DNA from 4 places in the Pseudalkalibacillus sp. A8 genome. Region 4 is predicted to be linked to each of the others. Evidence: riboswitches for the same ligand, from Rfam matches in the RefSeq annotation. Region 4 holds a riboswitch; each other region holds the start of a gene.
The links. A riboswitch is a leader RNA that binds a small molecule or an ion and turns the genes downstream of it on or off. The one in region 4 is predicted to bind thiamine pyrophosphate.
Positions count from the first base shown of each region.

Region 1: another riboswitch for thiamine pyrophosphate. It lies ahead of thiT (energy-coupled thiamine transporter ThiT); the one in region 4 lies ahead of tenA (thiaminase II).
Region 2: another riboswitch for thiamine pyrophosphate. It lies ahead of ACJROX_RS06085 (SDR family oxidoreductase); the one in region 4 lies ahead of tenA (thiaminase II).
Region 3: another riboswitch for thiamine pyrophosphate. It lies ahead of thiC (phosphomethylpyrimidine synthase ThiC); the one in region 4 lies ahead of tenA (thiaminase II).

Region 1 covers NZ_CP174509.1:2,257,024-2,261,646, reverse strand. The annotation lists gene ACJROX_RS11755 (Asp23/Gls24 family envelope stress response protein) at 1-105, opposite strand, end outside; gene rpmB (50S ribosomal protein L28) at 338-526, shown strand; gene spoVM (stage V sporulation protein SpoVM) at 788-868, opposite strand; gene ACJROX_RS11740 (thiamine diphosphokinase) at 944-1,621, opposite strand; gene thiT (energy-coupled thiamine transporter ThiT) at 1,627-2,172, opposite strand; TPP riboswitch at 2,261-2,369, opposite strand; gene rpe (ribulose-phosphate 3-epimerase) at 2,395-3,042, opposite strand; gene rsgA (ribosome small subunit-dependent GTPase A) at 3,045-3,926, opposite strand; gene pknB (Stk1 family PASTA domain-containing Ser/Thr kinase) at 3,936-4,623, opposite strand, start outside.
Region 2 covers NZ_CP174509.1:1,158,986-1,163,608, forward strand. The annotation lists gene ACJROX_RS06075 (winged helix-turn-helix domain-containing protein) at 1-910, opposite strand, end outside; gene ACJROX_RS06080 (DUF4931 domain-containing protein) at 930-1,718, opposite strand; TPP riboswitch at 1,861-1,962, shown strand; partial or broken gene ACJROX_RS06085 (SDR family oxidoreductase) at 2,129-2,794, shown strand; gene thiM (hydroxyethylthiazole kinase) at 2,830-3,636, shown strand; gene ACJROX_RS06095 (alkaline phosphatase D family protein) at 4,003-4,623, shown strand, end outside.
Region 3 covers NZ_CP174509.1:1,299,030-1,303,652, forward strand. The annotation lists gene ACJROX_RS06810 (DinB family protein) at 1-106, shown strand, start outside; gene ACJROX_RS06815 (serine protease) at 332-499, opposite strand; gene thiC (phosphomethylpyrimidine synthase ThiC) at 523-2,307, opposite strand; TPP riboswitch at 2,449-2,563, opposite strand; gene ACJROX_RS06825 (hypothetical protein) at 2,758-3,168, shown strand; gene ACJROX_RS06830 (MFS transporter) at 3,457-4,623, opposite strand, start outside.
Region 4 covers NZ_CP174509.1:615,527-620,149, forward strand. The annotation lists gene ACJROX_RS03225 (sensor histidine kinase) at 1-795, shown strand, start outside; gene ACJROX_RS03230 (response regulator) at 788-1,420, shown strand; TPP riboswitch at 1,613-1,722, shown strand; gene tenA (thiaminase II) at 1,842-2,546, shown strand; gene ACJROX_RS03240 (ECF transporter S component) at 2,543-3,124, shown strand; gene ACJROX_RS03245 (ABC transporter ATP-binding protein) at 3,137-4,573, shown strand; gene ACJROX_RS03250 (energy-coupling factor transporter transmembrane component T family protein) at 4,579-4,623, shown strand, end outside.

The DNA.
Region 1 (4,623 bases), 1.6 Mb from region 4:
TCCGATAATACCATAACAATCTATCGCAGCTCCACCTGCAATTGTAGCAATAACATCGTTAGAAATATCAATTTCTCCGTACTTTGTTTTCATTTCTATAGACATGCAGAATCCTCCCTTGGATTATAATGACCTATGGCTAGTGTCATTTTACTATAATATCCTTCATTTTGAAAGAATATATCATGGAATCAAGATTAGGTGTGTCAAGTAAATAAACTTGATAAACATTGTTGCATTCTTCTATATCTCATGCTACTATAATGTAGTGTTTTCGTAAAAGTTTACTAAATGAGATTATTCAATTTTCTTATTTGCAATAAAGGAGGTACCAATCATGGCTAGAAAATGTGTTGTTACTGGTAAGAAGACAAACTTTGGAAACAAGCGTTCTCACGCGTTGAACACTACTAAACGTAAATGGGGAGCGAACGTTCAAAAAGTTCGTATTCTTGTTGACGGTAAACCGAAACGTGTATATGTATCTGCTCGTGCCTTGAAGTCAGGCAAAGTAGAACGTGTCTGATCAAAAGCAGAAAAAGGACTGGTTCATTCTTATGATGAGCCAGTCCTTTTTTATGGTGGTATTCGAGTTTAGTGCGCGTTTTAAAGATGATTTGCTTGTTTTAAAGATATTTTTGATTTTTTAAAGATATTTTCTAATTTGTTCCATTTTCTCTTTCATTTTTAAAGATAATCAGGATGGACGACGTATCTTCCCGTTTTCCGTACCAACGCAGTTCCATGAATGATGAAACAAAAAAGCACCTGAGTTGGTGCTTTTTTGTTACCCTTTTTTAAATGATCCTAAGATCGCCCTAACGAATCCGCCTAAAAACTTTGGCAGCTTGATGGTATAAAATTTCATGATTCCGCCTCCTCCAACGTTAGTTTCCAGAAGACTCCCCTTCGGAAATTTAACATTCTATTTAAGTATATTCGTCTACTTAGAAATAGTACCCGGAGTTTGTAATTTTCCATCTCGATCTTTGCTTCTTATCATCATAATTATGCCGTCATCAAATGAATAAGTACCTTTTTTTGTTACAAGCTCATTTGAAATGCAAAGGGTCGATCCCCATTCTATCTTCGCCTCCTCCAACGGATAACGAAAACCAACAAGCGTCATGCCTGTTACGAGCGGGGAAAATGGAAGGAAAGAAACATACGGAAATTCATGACTCGCTTCAATTGTATATGACCCCGGACTCCTCATCACGATGATGTTATCCCGGTCTACAATCTCCACCTCTATCTTGTGTTCCAAACCTACCTTCAAGAGTTGGATATTGATCAATTCATGATCCAAACGGCCGCCTGTTGCGCCATATAAAATGATTTTTTCTGGCCTTTGTTCTATCGTCCATCTTAGTGCCAGTTCCAGATCTGTCATGTCTTTTTCACATTCGAATGTATAGAGTTCCATTTGTTTTTCTTGAAGTCTGGTAAATTCTTCACCTGAAATAGAATCAAAGTCACCGAAGGCGGCTATTGGCTTTATATCTCTTTTTTGAAGGTAAAGGACCCCTTCATCCACCCCTATAAACAATGCATCATCCAATTGGAGCCGATCGGGCAGAAGATATTCAGGTCCTCCAGAAACTAAACAAATCGTCTTCAATAAGGTCACTCTCCATGAACCAACTTAGGAGCTGTTTTTGATAAAAGAACTAATAGAATCACTGTCAGAATAAATGTCGGTGCAATATAAGAAAAATTATACATGAAGGAATAGGTAAATGCTGGTGTACCTTCAGGTGCCTGATCAGCGAAAAATGCCACCCCAGAAATGACATGGCTTGTAAGGCGGAGTATGCTTCCAATAAAGGTACCTGCAATGATCAACAATACTCTCTTACCGAATGAATCGCTCCACTTCGGTCTTGCAAGGCCAGCCAATCCAACGACTAGAAATGCCAATGGGTAATCTAGGATGACCTGTAAGAAATAATAGATATACGGATTGATCAATAATTGCAATAGACCGATCAACATCCCAGTCAATACCCCAGCAAATAACCCTCTACGAAAAGCCATGATAAAAATAGGTACCATCTCCAACGATACTGAACCTCCAAAAGCCCATGGACCGCTCAATTTAATAAATCCTAGTATAATCCCTAAAGCGGCCATAATTGCAACTTCAGCAATCAATAAATTACGATTTCTCATTTCTATTCTCCCCTTACAGTAAAGAACCCTTGACTGAACAATTAAAAAGCAACTGCATAGGGATACAGTTGCTTTCATCAAATATAAATCACTTGAAAGCCAACTTCCCTCCGCAGGTTTGATCCTGTTCAGGTTCTCAGGGTCAGGAGCATACACTCCACTCTCAATCTCTTCAAGAGATTCCCCTAGTGGTTTCATTACTATATTTTTATTTCTAAATCATTATACACCACGGATGGCGTCAATTGCATCCTTCCGGTTTTCTTTTTTGTAGATAGCAGATCCAGCCACCAGCACATTCGCACCATATTCCCGGCATAACTTAGCTGTTTCTGGATTGACACCCCCATCAACCTCAATTTCGATTTCCAATCCTTTTTCCTTACAAAGCTCAGAAACTTCCTTGATTTTCGGAAGAACCCGGTTTATGAAAGATTGACCACCGAATCCAGGGTTCACAGTCATCAGCAAAACAAGGTCCACATCTTCAATGACATGTTCAATCATACTGACTGGTGTGTGAGGATTGAGAACAACTCCTGCTTTTTTACCATGGTCTTTGATCAAATTTACTGTACGGTGCAGATGCGGGCAAGCCTCCACATGAACAGAAATGATATCCGCACCTGCTTTAGAAAATTCCGGAATGTATTTGTCAGGGTTTTCAATCATCAGATGGACATCCAGTGGAAGATCCGTGATAGGTCTTATTGCATCGACAATCAACGGTCCAATCGTAATATTCGGTACAAAGTGTCCGTCCATGACATCGACATGGATATAGTCTGCTCCCCCTGCCTCAACATCTTTTATTTCCTCTCCTAACCGGGAGAAATCTGCTGAAAGGATCGATGGTGCAATTTTAGTCATGACTAATACCTCCGTTTTTGGTCTTTGATCTCTTGAAGAAATTGTACGTAATGGTCATAACGGAATTGAGAGATTTCGTTATTTCCCAAAGCTTCTTTTACTGCACACTTCGGTTCTGATATATGGGTACACCCTCTAAATTTACAATCCGGACGGCGATCCCTCATTTCAGGAAAGTAGATTGATAAGTCCTCTGGTTCGATTTCGATGAAATCCAGTGAGCTGAAGCCAGGAGTATCTGCTACAAGCCCTTCTCCAAAAGGGATCAGTTCGACATGTCTTGTTGTGTGCTTCCCTCTTCCAAGATGATCAGAAATATCGTTGGTTTCCAGGTTTAATTCAGGGTTTAATGCATTCAACAATGTCGACTTACCGACACCTGACTGGCCTGCAATGACCGTTACCTTATCCTCAAAAAGTGCTCTTACCTCTCCTAATCCTCTTTGTTCCAAAGAAGAAGTTTCGATAACTTGGTAGCAGATCTTACGGTATACCTCCAACTCTTTTTCGATTTCCTTGTCATCTGTCAATAAATCAAGTTTACTAACACAAATAACCGGAAGAATATCGTTCGCTTCAATATGGACTAAAAACCGATCCAAAAGGAGCGAATTAAAGCTTGGCCGGCGTGCGGAAAAAATGATAAGTGCCTGGTCAATATTTGCAACAGGTGGTCTGATCAGTTCATTCTTCCGTTCGAAGATTTCCATAACATAACCGTCTGTCTGGTTGGTCGATTCAAATACAACTTCATCACCAACAAGAGGTGTCAACTTTCGTTTTCGAAAATTCCCTCTTCCTCGGCATTGATAGATTTCATTTTCTTCTTCACTTTTCACATAATAATACCCGCTCAATGCTTTAATGATCGTTCCTTTTGGCATGCAGTTCATCTACTCTCCATTCTGAAAGTTTTTCGCTTCTTCATACGTATATGATTCATTATAATACTCTTCATCGTCTACATAGACTTTGTAACTACCTTCACCGTTATACTTTATGGTCAAAGGGATTTCGAACATTTCTGTTTCAGAGATTTTTTTATCGACAATCGTTTGCTCCCCGTTCGCGTCATTCGTCACGATCCGGACCTGTTTCGGTTCATTCTTTCGTTCCTTATCGTTTCCGTTTCCATTTCCATTTCCATTTCCATTTCCATTTCCATTTCCATTACCATCACCGCTACCGGCATCATCATCGCTACCGGCATCATCATCGCTGAATTCTATCTCCACCATATCTTTGATGGTGACTGGCTCTGGTACACCTTTTGAAACGGTCACGGTAATTTCATCACCAGCCCTCACTGTTTCACCTGGATTCGGATTCGTACTTATGATGTTCCCTTCGTCAATATCCTCTGAATACTCCCGTTCAGCTTCTTTTAAGTTGAGCCCATTTTCATTTGCATACGTTTTTGCTTCTTCAAGTGACTTTCCTGATAGGTCTGCAAGATCAAATGGAGGAGGCCCACTGCTGACATATAAAATCAAAACTTCTTGGCCCGGCACGACCATTTCCCCTGCTTCCGGAATTTGTTCGATGATCTGTCCAGCGGGAACATCTTCACTGCTTTTTGTT
Region 2 (4,623 bases), 540 kb from region 4:
GGCTCCATAACAGATTATCGAGAGGCGATATGAAGGTGACAGTACCGCCGGAAAATTCCAACGACTGGTCATTGCTCGCAAACCTTTCAAGCTCATCCAAATCTTCAGCTAACATGTAATACTGCCGTTCGGCTCCATCGATTTCAAGAGGAATGACCGTTCCATCAGCAACTCTCCGCTCAACTTCTGCGCGACGTTCCGCAGCCTTCAATTTTTGCCATCCGAACCTGAAGTCACGTGGATCAAAGACACGATACGCCCTGAGATATTTCTCAATCAGCATCTCCCGGGCAGTCGCTTCATCCATTGCGCTAGTATTGTCCAATAAATCCGGGCTGATCGACCCCTCTGTAATATCAAAATAACGCTCTGTACGTTCTCTTTTTACAACTCGGATGATTCCCGAATCCAACAACAGATTCAGTGCAAGCGAGGTTTCTTTCGTCTTTGGGAGCTTGTTATCCCAGTAGCCATGGACTCGTTTTTCCGATTGGAAAGCCCGGGAAGGAAGCGGTCCTTCGGATCTCAATTGCTCCATTACTGTGTCGACCACAAGCCCCTGTTTTTCTAACGACTCAGCTACATTTTGTTGGATCCGGATGCGGGTCGGTTCAAACATAGGGAAATCCTCCATCGGAATGACGCAGGCAGCATTCGCGAAATACTCGAATACTTTTCCTCCCGCTAAGAGATCATCCAGATGCTTTGGTTCATACCCTGGAATACGTGCACCCAACACTAAATGCTGATTTCGTTCCACGACAGACACAGGATCAAGCTGCACACATTCAAGCTTCTTGATCATTTGTAATGCGGAGGAAAGCGGACGATCCGCCCCCAATAAAGCTTGTTTAGATAAAAGGAATCTCCGAAGTGCGGATTTTTCCACAGGAAATTTTGGAGATGACATAATTAGCCCCCCGAATCGTTTAGAAAGAATACTTTTGAAAATCCTCAATCAGAACAAATGGATCGCTGAATACTTGGCGAAAACCATATCCGACAAAAAGCGGGGTTGTGGGATATCGAGGGATGATCTTGATGAATATCTTACCCAGCCAATGGTAGAAAAAGAGATTATAACTTGAGCAGCCTTGGCCATTATAATGATGAAGAATATAGTGTACGGTTTTCTGGATATAGTCCGCAGCCTGGTCGATTCCGGCGAGATCATCATTCATGACGATATTGAATTCGGTAAAACCGATCATAGGCATTGTTGATAGATTCAGTTGGACACCGTTGGAACAATGGATTTCATCTCCTATAAAATAATCTTCCTTCAGGTTTTCCCGGTAATCTACATCATTGAAGCCTATGATCTGCATATGCGGGTGTCGGACAGATCCTCCCGACAGAGGTCCATAGTTTTTAAAGAAAGAAACGGATTGATAGCTCCCTTGTTCCTCCATCTCCAACCATTTCTCGACTCCAAATCGAATCAATTTAAAAAGATGCGGCTTAGAATACTCGGATAGTTCAGATTCACAATCATCCGTTTCGATCAACACTGTCTGAAAAGCATCCTGTACGACGGGATATTTGTTTTTCACAAGGATGATCGAGTCCTGTGTTTCCAATAATTCCGAAAGGCCTTCTGTAACACAAAATGGGCAAGGTTTCTTCTGGTGGATGTTGTTCGGCTTTTTACGGGCGATTGATTTATCGAACTTTAGAATCGTTTCTTTTTTCATAGTATCACCAACGTGTTTATTCATATTAAAAACGTCTTCTACCTAATTATACGGCTGATCAATTCGGTTCGTCTATGCTGAGGCATTTTCTTTTCTTTTATTAAACCACCGACTCAGAAACTATGACCCTATCGATTTCTATGATGAATTTTTTAAATTCAAATAGGTTGAGCACTAGGGGAGCATGGATTGCTGAGAGGAGTGGATACTCTGACCCTTCGAACCTGATCTAGGTAGAACTAGCGTAGGGAAGTGGCTTTTTGCAGATTAATTATTAAAAGGTCACTAAGATATCTGGTGATCTTTTTACTTTTAACAAGCTTTTCGCAAAAGCTTAGGTTTTCTTTATGAAAAGATTATGAAGGAGATGTTTTGATTGGATATCCGGGAACAGGTCGTTTTAATTACAGGAAGCAGCAGGCCTTGGGGCTTCAATTGCCAAAGCTTTTGGCAGAGAGGGTGCAAGAGTAGTAGTCAACTACTTTAGAAATGAAGGAAAAGCGAGACAAGTTGTTGAAACAATCGGTGAGGATAGAGCGATTGCCATTCAAGCAGACATTAGACAACCTCAGGAAGTGGAAGCAATGTTCCATAAAGCTAGGATCATTTTAAAAAGCCGATCACAACCATCGTGAACAATGCATTGGTGGCCTTTAGATTCGATGCTGTCAATTAAGAAGAGTGCAGACATTTTCATGTGGGAAGACTATCAGACCCCATTTGAAGGTAGCGTTAAAGCAGCCCTGAATACAGTGAAAGCAGGCAAAAAAGATATGTCGGAGCTCAGGTTCGGCCGTGTCATCAATATTGGGACGAACCTTTTCCAAAACCCGGTCGTTGCCTATCATGAATATAACACGAGCAAAGGAGCACTCCTTGCTTTTACAGTCAATATGGTTTCTGGTGGATTATTAGAAAAAACAGATGCAAGTGCGGTTACACCTGATGAAGTATTTGCGATAATAATAGAAAACACACCACTCCAAAAAGTCACTACCCCCGACGATGTTGCGGATTCGGTCTTATTCTTCGCGTCTTCCTGGAGCAGGGCGGTCACTGGACAAAACTTAGTGGTCGATGGTGGATTGGTCATGAACTAGTTGTAAAAGTAGACAGATAGAGGAGTTGATAGAGAATGGATAAAAACGTTATTACCAACACATTGGATAAAGTCAGAAAGGAAAAGCCCCTGGTGCATAACATCACGAATGTGGTAGTGACGAATTTCACCGCAAACGGTCTGTTAGCTTTAGGCGTGTCACCTGTCATGGCTTATGCGAAAGAGGAAGTTGCAGATATGGCCAAGGTTGCAGGGGCAGTTGTTCTCAACATCGGTACTTTAGATGAAACTGTGGTAGAGTCGATGATCATTGCTGGGAAGGCGGCGAACGAGCATGGTGTTCCCGTTATTCTCGATCCTGTAGGGGCTGGTGCTACACCTTACCGGACAGAGACAGCGCGGAAACTTTTAAAAGAGATCGATATCTCGATCTTACGAGGGAATGCCGCAGAAGTAGCCAATGTGATCGGAGAAAGATGGACCATCAAAGGTGTGGATGCCGGGGAAAGGAACCGTGATTCTGTAAAACTAGCACGAACTGCTGCAGAGAAGCTGGGTCTTGTGGTAGTGGTTACTGGAGTAGATGATGTCATCTCCGATGGCGATAAGGCTTATGTGGCACGGAACGGTCATTTTATGCTCACGAGAGTCACAGGGACAGGCTGTCTGCTAAGTTCAGTGATCGGAGCTTTTTCGGCAGTGGAAAAAGATTTGGTCAAGGCCGCAACGTCGGCTGTAGCAAGCTATGGTATAGCAGCAGAGATGGCAGCTGAACGAAAAGGGGGTGAGGGACCAGGAAGTTTCCAGGTTGAATTCCTGAATGCCCTCTCACAGGTTTCCGCTGAGGATATCGATGAGATTGCATCAATTGAGGAACGATAACAATTTCTTCAGTTTTTACGTTTGTTTCGTCATCGATGGACTTACTTGTCGAAACAAGACTCCTTAACGGGTAATTCTTTTGTAAATAAACGATAAAGGTATTGTATATGGAAGAAGGTTGGATAATACTGCGAATGACTTACCATTCTGCAAGTAACATGTCCTATATAATCACCATTAAATTCCATAATGGAGTGAAAATCGAACCCTAAAATGAATCTTGATACGTTTCGGTAGTCCATTAGTAGGTATATTTATGAAGATTGTCTATTTCATTTTTAAATGAAGTTTATCAGAAATTCATACTGGTTTTACCTAACCTCCTTATAATCCAAGTGTACCAACATACTGAAGGGAGATTTTCTGATGAACCGAAAAGATTTGTTCCAGGATTCTGAAAAATTATTGCACCGATCTATGAACCGGAAAGACTTTTTGGATAAGGTGAGTAAAATTGCAGTCGTCGGTTTGGGTATGACACTGACACAGCCCTTGAACAATTTGAGAGTCGAAGCTGCTCCTCAATTTACAAGTTATCCTTTTACTTTAGGTGTCGCTTCTGGTGATCCGTTATCTGACAGCGTGGTACTGTGGACAAGGCTTGCCCCGGAACCACTGAATGGCGGTGGAATGCCGAATTATAATGTACCGGTCCAATGGGAATTGGCTGAGGATGAAGCTTTCCGGAAAATCGTGCAGCAAGGAACGGAGCTTGCAACCCCTGAACTCGGTCATTCAGTACATGTAGAAGTTGGTGACATGGAAGCGAATAAACAATACTACTACCGCTTTAAAGCAGGTAACGAAATCAGTCCGGTCGGGAAAACCAAAACACTGCCTGCACCGGGCCAACCTCTATCCAAACTGACTTTCGCTTTCGCCTCCTGCCAACAGTTCGAGCATGGATACTACACCGCTTATCGGCATATGGCAGAAGAAAAGCTCGATCTTGTGTTCCATCTCGGCGATTATATTTATGAATACGGC
Region 3 (4,623 bases), 680 kb from region 4:
TCACCATAAAGGGCAAATTGTAAAAATAGGAAGACAACTCGGGTATATCCCGCCGGATACGGACCTCATTGAACCTAACATTTTAAACGTGAAATCGGAATCTTAATGAAAATTGTGCTGAATTGGAACATATATTCATAGATTACAAGGAAAATATACGATGAATGGGTCACTATTGAATTGATTTAGACTTACCCGATTTTAAGAGTTATTCCATGAGAGGGGGGGCGAGTGATGAGCATCTTGTAATGGCTCGTCACCCATTATGGATTATGAAAACAAGAAGACCTTGCCTTAATTTTAATAAGACAAGGTTCTTGAATCTCACATATCAATAATATAAAACATTGACTTTATTACACTTTAGACATTTTTCATAATTTTGATGACCTTGAAAATGATGATCACAATTTTGCTGTAAATCTATTAGACGTTTCTCTAAAAAAGCAAGATGAGCTTTGTATTGATTAATTTCCTCTTCGATTTTTTGAGCATCCACCGTAATATAACCTCCTCAGAAAGTTACTGATATATACTACCTCCAGATTGCTTAAACTCTTCTGCTTTTTCCTTCATACCTTTATCAATCGCTTCCTTCGTATCAAGTTTGTTTTCTTTCGCATAATTACGAATATCTTGTGAGATTCTCATGCTACAAAATTTTGGTCCACACATTGAACAGAAATGTGCTGTTTTTGCACCTTCCGCAGGTAGAGTTTCATCATGATATTCCAATGCTCTTTCAGGATCTAAGGATAGATTGAATTGATCTCTCCAGCGGAATTCAAATCGAGCTTTTGATAAGGCATCATCTCTTTTGTGTGCACCTGGATGTCCTTTTGCCAGATCAGCAGCATGGGCAGCGATTTTATAGGTAATGACTCCTTCACGAACATCATCTCTATTCGGTAGGCCTAAATGTTCCTTTGGTGTGACATAACAAAGCATGGCTGTTCCATACCAACCAATCATTGCTGCACCGATAGCAGAGGTAATGTGATCATAACCAGGTGCTATATCAGTTGTAAGAGGTCCAAGGGTATAGAATGGTGCTTCCTTACAAACTTCAAGTTGTTTATCCATGTTTTCTTTTATAAGATGCATCGGCACATGTCCAGGACCTTCGACCATGACCTGTACGTCGTGCTCCCATGCAATCTGTGTCAACTCCCCAAGAGTCTCCAGTTCTGCAAACTGCGCTTCATCATTCGCATCTGCAATGGACCCAGGACGTAAACCATCTCCTAAAGAGAATGCAACATCATAAGTTTTCATAATTTCACAAATTTCTTCGAAGTGGGTATATAAAAAGCTTTCTTTATGATGATATAGACACCATTGTGCCATGATTGAACCGCCCCGTGAAACAATTCCTGTCAAACGTTTCGCTGTTAACGGGACATATCGTAAAAGGACACCCGCATGAATGGTGAAGTAATCAACACCTTGCTCAGCTTGTTCAATCAAGGTATCGCGGTAAATCTCCCATGTAAGGTCTTCAGCAATACCATTAACTTTTTCCAGAGCTTGATAAATAGGAACGGTACCGACAGGAACGGCTGAATTTCGAACAATCCATTCCCGGGTTGTATGAATGTTTTTCCCTGTTGATAAATCCATAATATTATCAGCACCCCAGCGTGTCGCCCAAGTCATTTTTTCAACTTCCTCTTCGATGGAAGAAGAAACAGCTGAGTTTCCAATATTCGCATTGATTTTAACATGGAAATTACGTCCTATGATCATAGGCTCTGTCTCTGGATGGTTGATATTAGAGGGTATGATCGCCCGGCCTCTTGCGACTTCATCCCGTACAAATTCGGGATCCATATTTTCCCTTAATGCGATAAATTCCATTTCTGGAGTGATTATTCCCTTTTTTGCATAATGGAGCTGTGTAACATTTCTTCCTTTCTTTGCACGTAATGGGTTACGTTTTAAACCAGGAAATACGTTATGGTTGGCACGAGGGTCATCTTTATCACGATAACCATTATCTTCAGGCTTTATGTCTCGACCCTGATATTCTTCAACATCGCCCCGTTCATGTATCCATCTGCTTCGAAGTGAAGGAAGGCCTTTTGTAATGTCTACTGAATAATCATCATCCGTATAAGGACCGCTTGTATCGTAGACACGTACTGGCAGATTTTCTTCTTCACCAAAAGAACCTGTTGTCGGATTCAATTCAATTTCGCGCATCGGAACCTTGATATCAGGTCTTGAACCTTGTACGTAAACTTTCTTACTACCTGAGAAACTTGACATGATGGAAATGTTTTTTTCATTCAATGAGGTTGCTGACATTAATCAATCTCTCCTTTGTTATGATTTAAAGGACGAGATCCAGAACAAGACAACGGCATGAGATGAAAGCTGAACATAAAAAAGCCGGATCCCAAAAATGCATGGACCCGGCTTCATATGTAGAAGTATCATCTCAATAAAAGAGGTTATATCTAACTTCCCCACGCTGGTATGATCCAGATCAGGTCCAAAGGGTCAAGAAACTTTAATGTGTTTCTCTCTCAGCCCAAACTATTGGACTCCCCTAGTTATTGCTTATTCAATTGCATTTCAGTATACATGAAATTCCGGTAAAATAAAAGGCGATATAGTTAATTCATAATTTTATACTAGCCAACTTTAATAGAATAACCCTTCAAAAACAAAGAGCTTGGAAAAAACCTAGCTTGAGGTGAATGAATCATAATGCTATGGGAAAATTTTGATAAAAATGAAATCAGTATTTTACTTATGTTGATAATAACATTTATCATTGTCTGGCTTCTTCCGAAGAGATTACCTCGTAAAATTACATATTTAAGTTTATTATGGGGGTTATCGAGTGGAATGTTGTTGGATTTTACAATAGGTGGGGGGCAAATGGACTTTTATAAGGTAAATGATGTCCAAAACTATGAATTATTCGATTTCCTCTATTATGTTTTATTCAGTCCATTTGGTTATTTCTTTGTCTATTTTTATGAACACTCGATATCAATAAATATACTTTATTTGGTATGTAATAGGGTGGAGCTTCGTTGCGGTAGGAGTAAATTGGCTTCTTACATTGCTGGATATCATTCAATTCCAGAAAGGTTATATACTTCCTTACTCATTTGCGGTATTTTTGATTATCCAGACAATTACGGTCCTTTACTATGAATTCATCAAATCAAGACAGGAAGTATTTTCAGGGAATGTGCTTTAATTTTTGGCATCTCTTTTTATCAGGGCATACGCTCATTTTTTGTAATTTTCAATCCCATCTTTCAATTTTTTTCAAACAACAAGGTGTAGAAATATCGATTATGTTTTGGTAGTTGAATTGCGGGCTCTACATAAAAAAACCTGAAGTAGCTGGGAATGGCTCACTTCAAGGTTTGTGACAGAATTCTATTTTAGTTTAATACAAGTGATCAAGAACGGTTGGTTAAAGAAAATCCGGTACTATCAAGGATTTGTTGTACCTTGACTCATTTCTTCCTTTATAGATCCCTTATACTGTAAGCCAAGGATCAGTCCGATCACAGTACTAGCAGTCAAGAACATGAAGACAAACCAGTAGCCTCCTGATCTGCCTGAACCATCAGAAATAGCAAGCAGTCCCGTCAATATTGGAATCCCTATCGCACCACCGCTATTCCGGCTAAGTTGTACCATTGCACCGACAACCGCTTGTTTACTCTCGGAGACTGCATTTTGAGCCGGAAGCAAAAATGTCGGAAGAAGAATGCCCAGACCGAATCCTAAAAGGAAAATGAAGATATATGAAATAAAGTTGAACTCCTGTATCATACTCATAACACTCAATGCAGCCAAACTTATACAGGACATGATCCAACCCACTACACTTATCGATTTGTAGCTGAATCGTTTGATGATACGGCCACTGATGATTACGCCGAGCCCCATGCCTGCCATGAGTGGAATGAGCAATTTGCCGCTATTCACTGCTCCAGACCCGAGAACATGATTCGCGTAAAGAGGCAATATGGCAATGGCTCTATACATCAATATACCGACTAGGAAAGCACTGATGTTTGCCAGCTGGACGTTCCTGATCCGAATTAGATCTGGTGAAATCACAGGATCTTCATGCTTCTTTTCTTGAAAAACGAAAAAGAGTAAAAGAAGGATACTTGCTATGAATAAAGTCAGAGTAATGCTATCGAATCCCGTTTCACCAAGACGTGTCCATGCTTGAATCATCATTGCAATAGAAGCGCCAAGAATAAAAGCACCTATCCAATCAAAATATTTTAGTGACCTATTGAATGCTGTTGGCGGATCTGTAAAACGGTATATGAAAAGTATGGATAAGACTCTAAATGGGATCACGATGTAAAATGCCCAATTCCAACCGAATCGTTGAGCAACCATACCACCAAGAATAGGACCAAGAACATTTGAAAGCAATTGGATGGCTGCATACATTCCCATCGCTTTCCCTCGATCTTCGATAGAAAAGAGGGTTGCGATAAGAGCTATGGTCACAGGACCTAATGCCCCGACTCCCAGTCCCTGGATCATTCTTGCCATGATGAAGAAAAGCATGGAGGAAGATAGACCACATAGTAATGATCCGATCAGGAATATCGTCATCCCCAGTATGAAGAA
Region 4 (4,623 bases):
GGCCAAGGACGACCAATGGAAGCAGTGAATGTCAAAACCAAAACACAGGAATTTGATGAAATTTGGTCATCATTGGAAAAAGTTCAACATCACATATCAGAGCAGACGAAGTTATCTCAAAAGCTCGCTAATGAAAAAGCGGAAGATCAGGAGAAGCGGATCCAGAAGGTCGTTTCTGAAGAACGGAACCGTTTGGCCCGAGAGCTTCATGATTCAGTCAGCCAGCAGTTGTTCGCCGCATCGATGCTGATGTCTGCTGTGAATGAATCGAATGAGGGAGCCGATCATGGAGAGCGGAAGCAGCTGAAGCTTGTCGAGGAGATGATACATCAATCCCAGCTTGAAATGCGGGCGCTTCTTTTACACTTAAGACCAGTTGCGCTGAAAGGGAAAACACTTGAAGAAGGCATCAAGGAATTGCTGATGGAGCTATCACAAAAAGTTCCGCTTGAGATCGATTGGAAGCTAGAATCGATTCCTTTGAAAAAAGGTGTGGAGGACCACTTGTTCCGGATTTTACAAGAATCGGTGTCCAACACGCTTCGTCATGCAAAGGCAAACTCACTTGAGGTGTTATGTATCGAACGTGAAGGGACCGTCCTGATGCGGGTTGTCGATGATGGAGTCGGCTTTGATGTGGAATCGAGCAAGGCAGGTTCATATGGACTGCAAAACATGCATGAACGTGCTGTAGAGCTGGGCGGGACGTTGAAAATCATCAGCGTGCCGAACAAGGGGACACGGCTGGAAGTAAGGATTCCTGTCATACGAGAGGGGGATGAAAACGATGATTAGAGTATTATTTGCAGATGATCATGAAATGGTGAGGATCGGTGTAGCGGCTTATCTGTCGAATCAACCGGATATCGAAGTCGTCGGTGAAGCAGGAGATGGCGGGGAAGCGGTCGATCTAGCTCTTGAGCTGCGCCCGGATGTGATTCTGATGGATCTTGTCATGAAAGAGATGGACGGGATTGAAGCGACGAAACAGATCATCGACCAATGGCCTGAAGCAAAGATCATCATTGTGACGAGTTTTCTTGATGATGAGAAGGTGTATCCGGCACTTGAAAGCGGAGCGACGAGTTACATGCTGAAAACCTCGAAGGCAAGTACGATTGCTGATGCGGTCCGTGCCACATATCGCGGGGAAATGGTTCTTGAGCCTGAAGTGACAGGTAAAATGATGACGAAAATGCGTCGTGGCAATGTACGGCCTCCTCATGAAGATTTGACGAACCGGGAACTCGAAATTTTGATGCTGATAACGGAGGGTAAGACGAACCAGGAAATTGCCGATGAGCTGGTGATCGCGTTGAAAACAGTGAAAACCCACGTCAGCAACATCCTCGACAAACTTGAAGTTCAGGATCGAACACAAGCCGTCATCTATGCTTTTAAAAATTCGCTCGTGAAGTAGGCGCTAGATGGACATGTCGTGACAATTTTCATTTTGGAATCCTATCGCGATACCCAAATCGCACCCCCAGACCTCCAATAGCAGAAAAAATCGCTCCGGTAGCGATTTTACTGGATGAAAATCTTCTTTCCTGAAAAATCATTTGACTTTTTGGCTATACATGTTACGATTACATCGAAAATACTATACAAGACGATCCACTAGGGGGGCCTTCTCGTAAAGGCTGAGATTAAAGTGTAGCTTTAAGACCCTTGGAACCTGATCTGGTTTATACCAGCGTAGGGAAGTGGTGGTTAGGGTTACATAACGACTATGGACCGATTCTACACTCAACCAACCACTTTCTTGAAAAAAGAAAGTGGTTTTTTAATTGAAATAATTGCAGAATCGTGGGTCGTCTGGAAAAAGGAGAGGAATATACATGTCTTTTTCAAAGCACGTAAGGAAAGCAGCAGATCCGATCTGGGAAGCGAGCTTTAAGCATCCTTTTGTAACAGGGATCGCTGATGGAACACTCCCGCTTGAGAACTTCCGGTATTACGTTCTGCAGGACGCCTACTATCTGTCCCATTTTGCGAGGGTTCAATCGTTGGGTGCAGCGAAATCACCGAACATTGAAACGACAGCAAGCATGGCGTCCCATGCAAAAGGTACTTACGAAGCGGAGTTGTCATTGCATGAGAATTTTTCGAAACAACTCGGGATCACAGACGAAGAACGGTTCACCTTCCAACCAGCACCGACAGCGTATGCATACACATCCCATATGTACCGTGCGGCGCAATTTGGCCATCTCGGGGATATCATCGCTGCGATTTTACCGTGTTACTGGCTTTATTATGAAATTGGTGAACGACTCCAAGGATTCAAACCTGATGAACCGATTTATCAAGAATGGATTGCCGCGTATGGCGGGGAATGGTTCCGCGAGCTTGTAGAGGAACAGATCCACAGATTCGACCAGATCGCTGAAAACGTGACGGAGTCGGACCGCGAACGGATGAAAGAGCATTTTATCATCAGCAGCCAGTATGAATTTGAGTTCTGGGAAATGGCCTACACCTTACAAAAATGGCCGATCGACCTCCAACAACACGCAGGAACAGGAAAGGGTGCAACATCATGAACAAAGGTCTGAAGCTGACAGATATCCTCGTTACAATCGTCATAGCCATCGGGTTCGGAATTGTTTATAAGCTGTGGGGTCCGCTCTATTACCTTGTAAAACCACTTGGGCTCCACATCGATCAACTGATTTATGGAATGTGGTTCATGGCAGCTACCGTTGCGTTCCTCATCATCCGTAAACCAGGGGTCGCTTTCCTGGCAGAAGTCGCTGCCGCATCCGGCGAGTTCCTGGTCGGATCCGAATGGGGTCTTGAAGTGCTGTTATTTGGTGTCGTGCAAGGGTTGTTTGCTGAGCTCGTCTTCATGGCATTCCGGTATAAGCGCTTTGATGTTACGGTTGTGAGTCTTGCGGCAGTCGGTTCAGCAATCGGTTCAATCATCATGGATTATTACAAAGGCTATATCGAGGATCTTGCTTTGTGGAACCTCAGCCTTTTCCTTGGTTTCCGTATCATCGGGTCGATTCTTATAGCAGGAGTGGCTGCCTATTATCTCGTGAAAGCGCTCGAAAAGACCGGGGTGACGAACCTGGTGCGCCCGGCATCAAAGAAAGATTACGATGCACTCGATCAGTAGCGGGGTGATTCGATGATCCAACTTGAAAATCTCCGTCTCAAGTTTCCGGGTGACGAACAGTTGCTTTTCAAAGATTTATCGCTCCATATTGAAAAAGGGGAAAAAGTCCTTTTACTTGGACCGTCCGGCTGTGGAAAATCGACCTTGCTGCAAGTCATGTCGGGTATCATCCCGAAATCGATCGAGGTTCCGATGAAAGCTGATCAAATCCAGAAACCCGTATCCTGGGGCTATGTCTTCCAGGATCCAGATTCGCAGCTTTGTATGCCTTATGCAGACGAGGAGCTGGCTTTCGTTTTCGAAAACCTGCAAGTACCGCGTAAAGATATGCCCGACAGGATCAAAACACTTTTAAAAGCAGTAGGGTTACAACTGGCTGATCCTCATACCAATATCCATACGCTGTCTGGAGGGATGAAACAGCGGCTGGCGATCGCTTCGATTCTTGCTCTCGAGCCCGATGTCTTGTTTCTGGATGAGCCGACAGCCTTACTCGATCCTCAAGGGACTGAAGAAATTTGGGAAACAGTCAAAGCGATCAGCACGGATAAAACCCTGTTGATCGTGGAGCATAAGCTGGATCATGTTCTAGATCTGGTCGATCGTATCATCCTGTTCAATGGAGAGGGCGAGATCATTGCAGATGGCGAGAAGGATTGGGTCCTGAAAAATTACCGGAAAACGATGAAGGAGCAGGGTATCTGGTATCCTGGCGTTTGGCAGGACTATTTAAGCGGCCGACCTTTGAAAAAAAACGCAGTATCCAATCAGGAAGTTGTGCTTCATCTCAACAATTTTAAAGGTTACAGGAAGAAGAAGCCTTTTATCTCAGTAGAAAAGGCTACGGTTCGAGCAGGAGAGTGGATTGCAATTGTTGGTGAAAATGGAGCAGGAAAGTCCACGCTGTTACACGCGCTCATGCAATTTATCAAGACAGCAGGAATGTATGAAATTCACGGCAACCCAATTAAAAAGGGAAAACAGATTGCAAATCATCTGACCTTCGTCTTTCAAAACCCGGAGTTCCAGTTCGTGACCAACTCGGTTTATGAGGAAATCGCTTATGGATTGAGGCTAGAGAAGCTTGACGAGGTGGTCATTCAAAAGAAGGTGCTCGAGCTGCTTGATCGCTTCCGACTCATTCCATTTCAAAATCATCACCCCTATCATCTCTCGATGGGACAGAAGCGAAGATTGAGTGTCGCCGCTTCGATTGTGAAGGGCCAGCCGATATTGCTGTTGGATGAGCCGACGTTCGGCCAGGACTCGCAAAACACATTCGCGTTGTTGGAGATGCTTGAAGATTATCGGAAGGCTGGCGTTACGATTCTCATGGTGACGCATGATACCAATATCGTCGAGCATTTCGCTACCCGGGTCTGGACAATTGAAAACGGATTACTGTCACGTGACGTCCACATAGAGGTCAGGGAGCATGCACATGCCTAGGAGGGATGGAAATGGATCTTAACTTTAATGAAACCTGGCTTCATAAAATC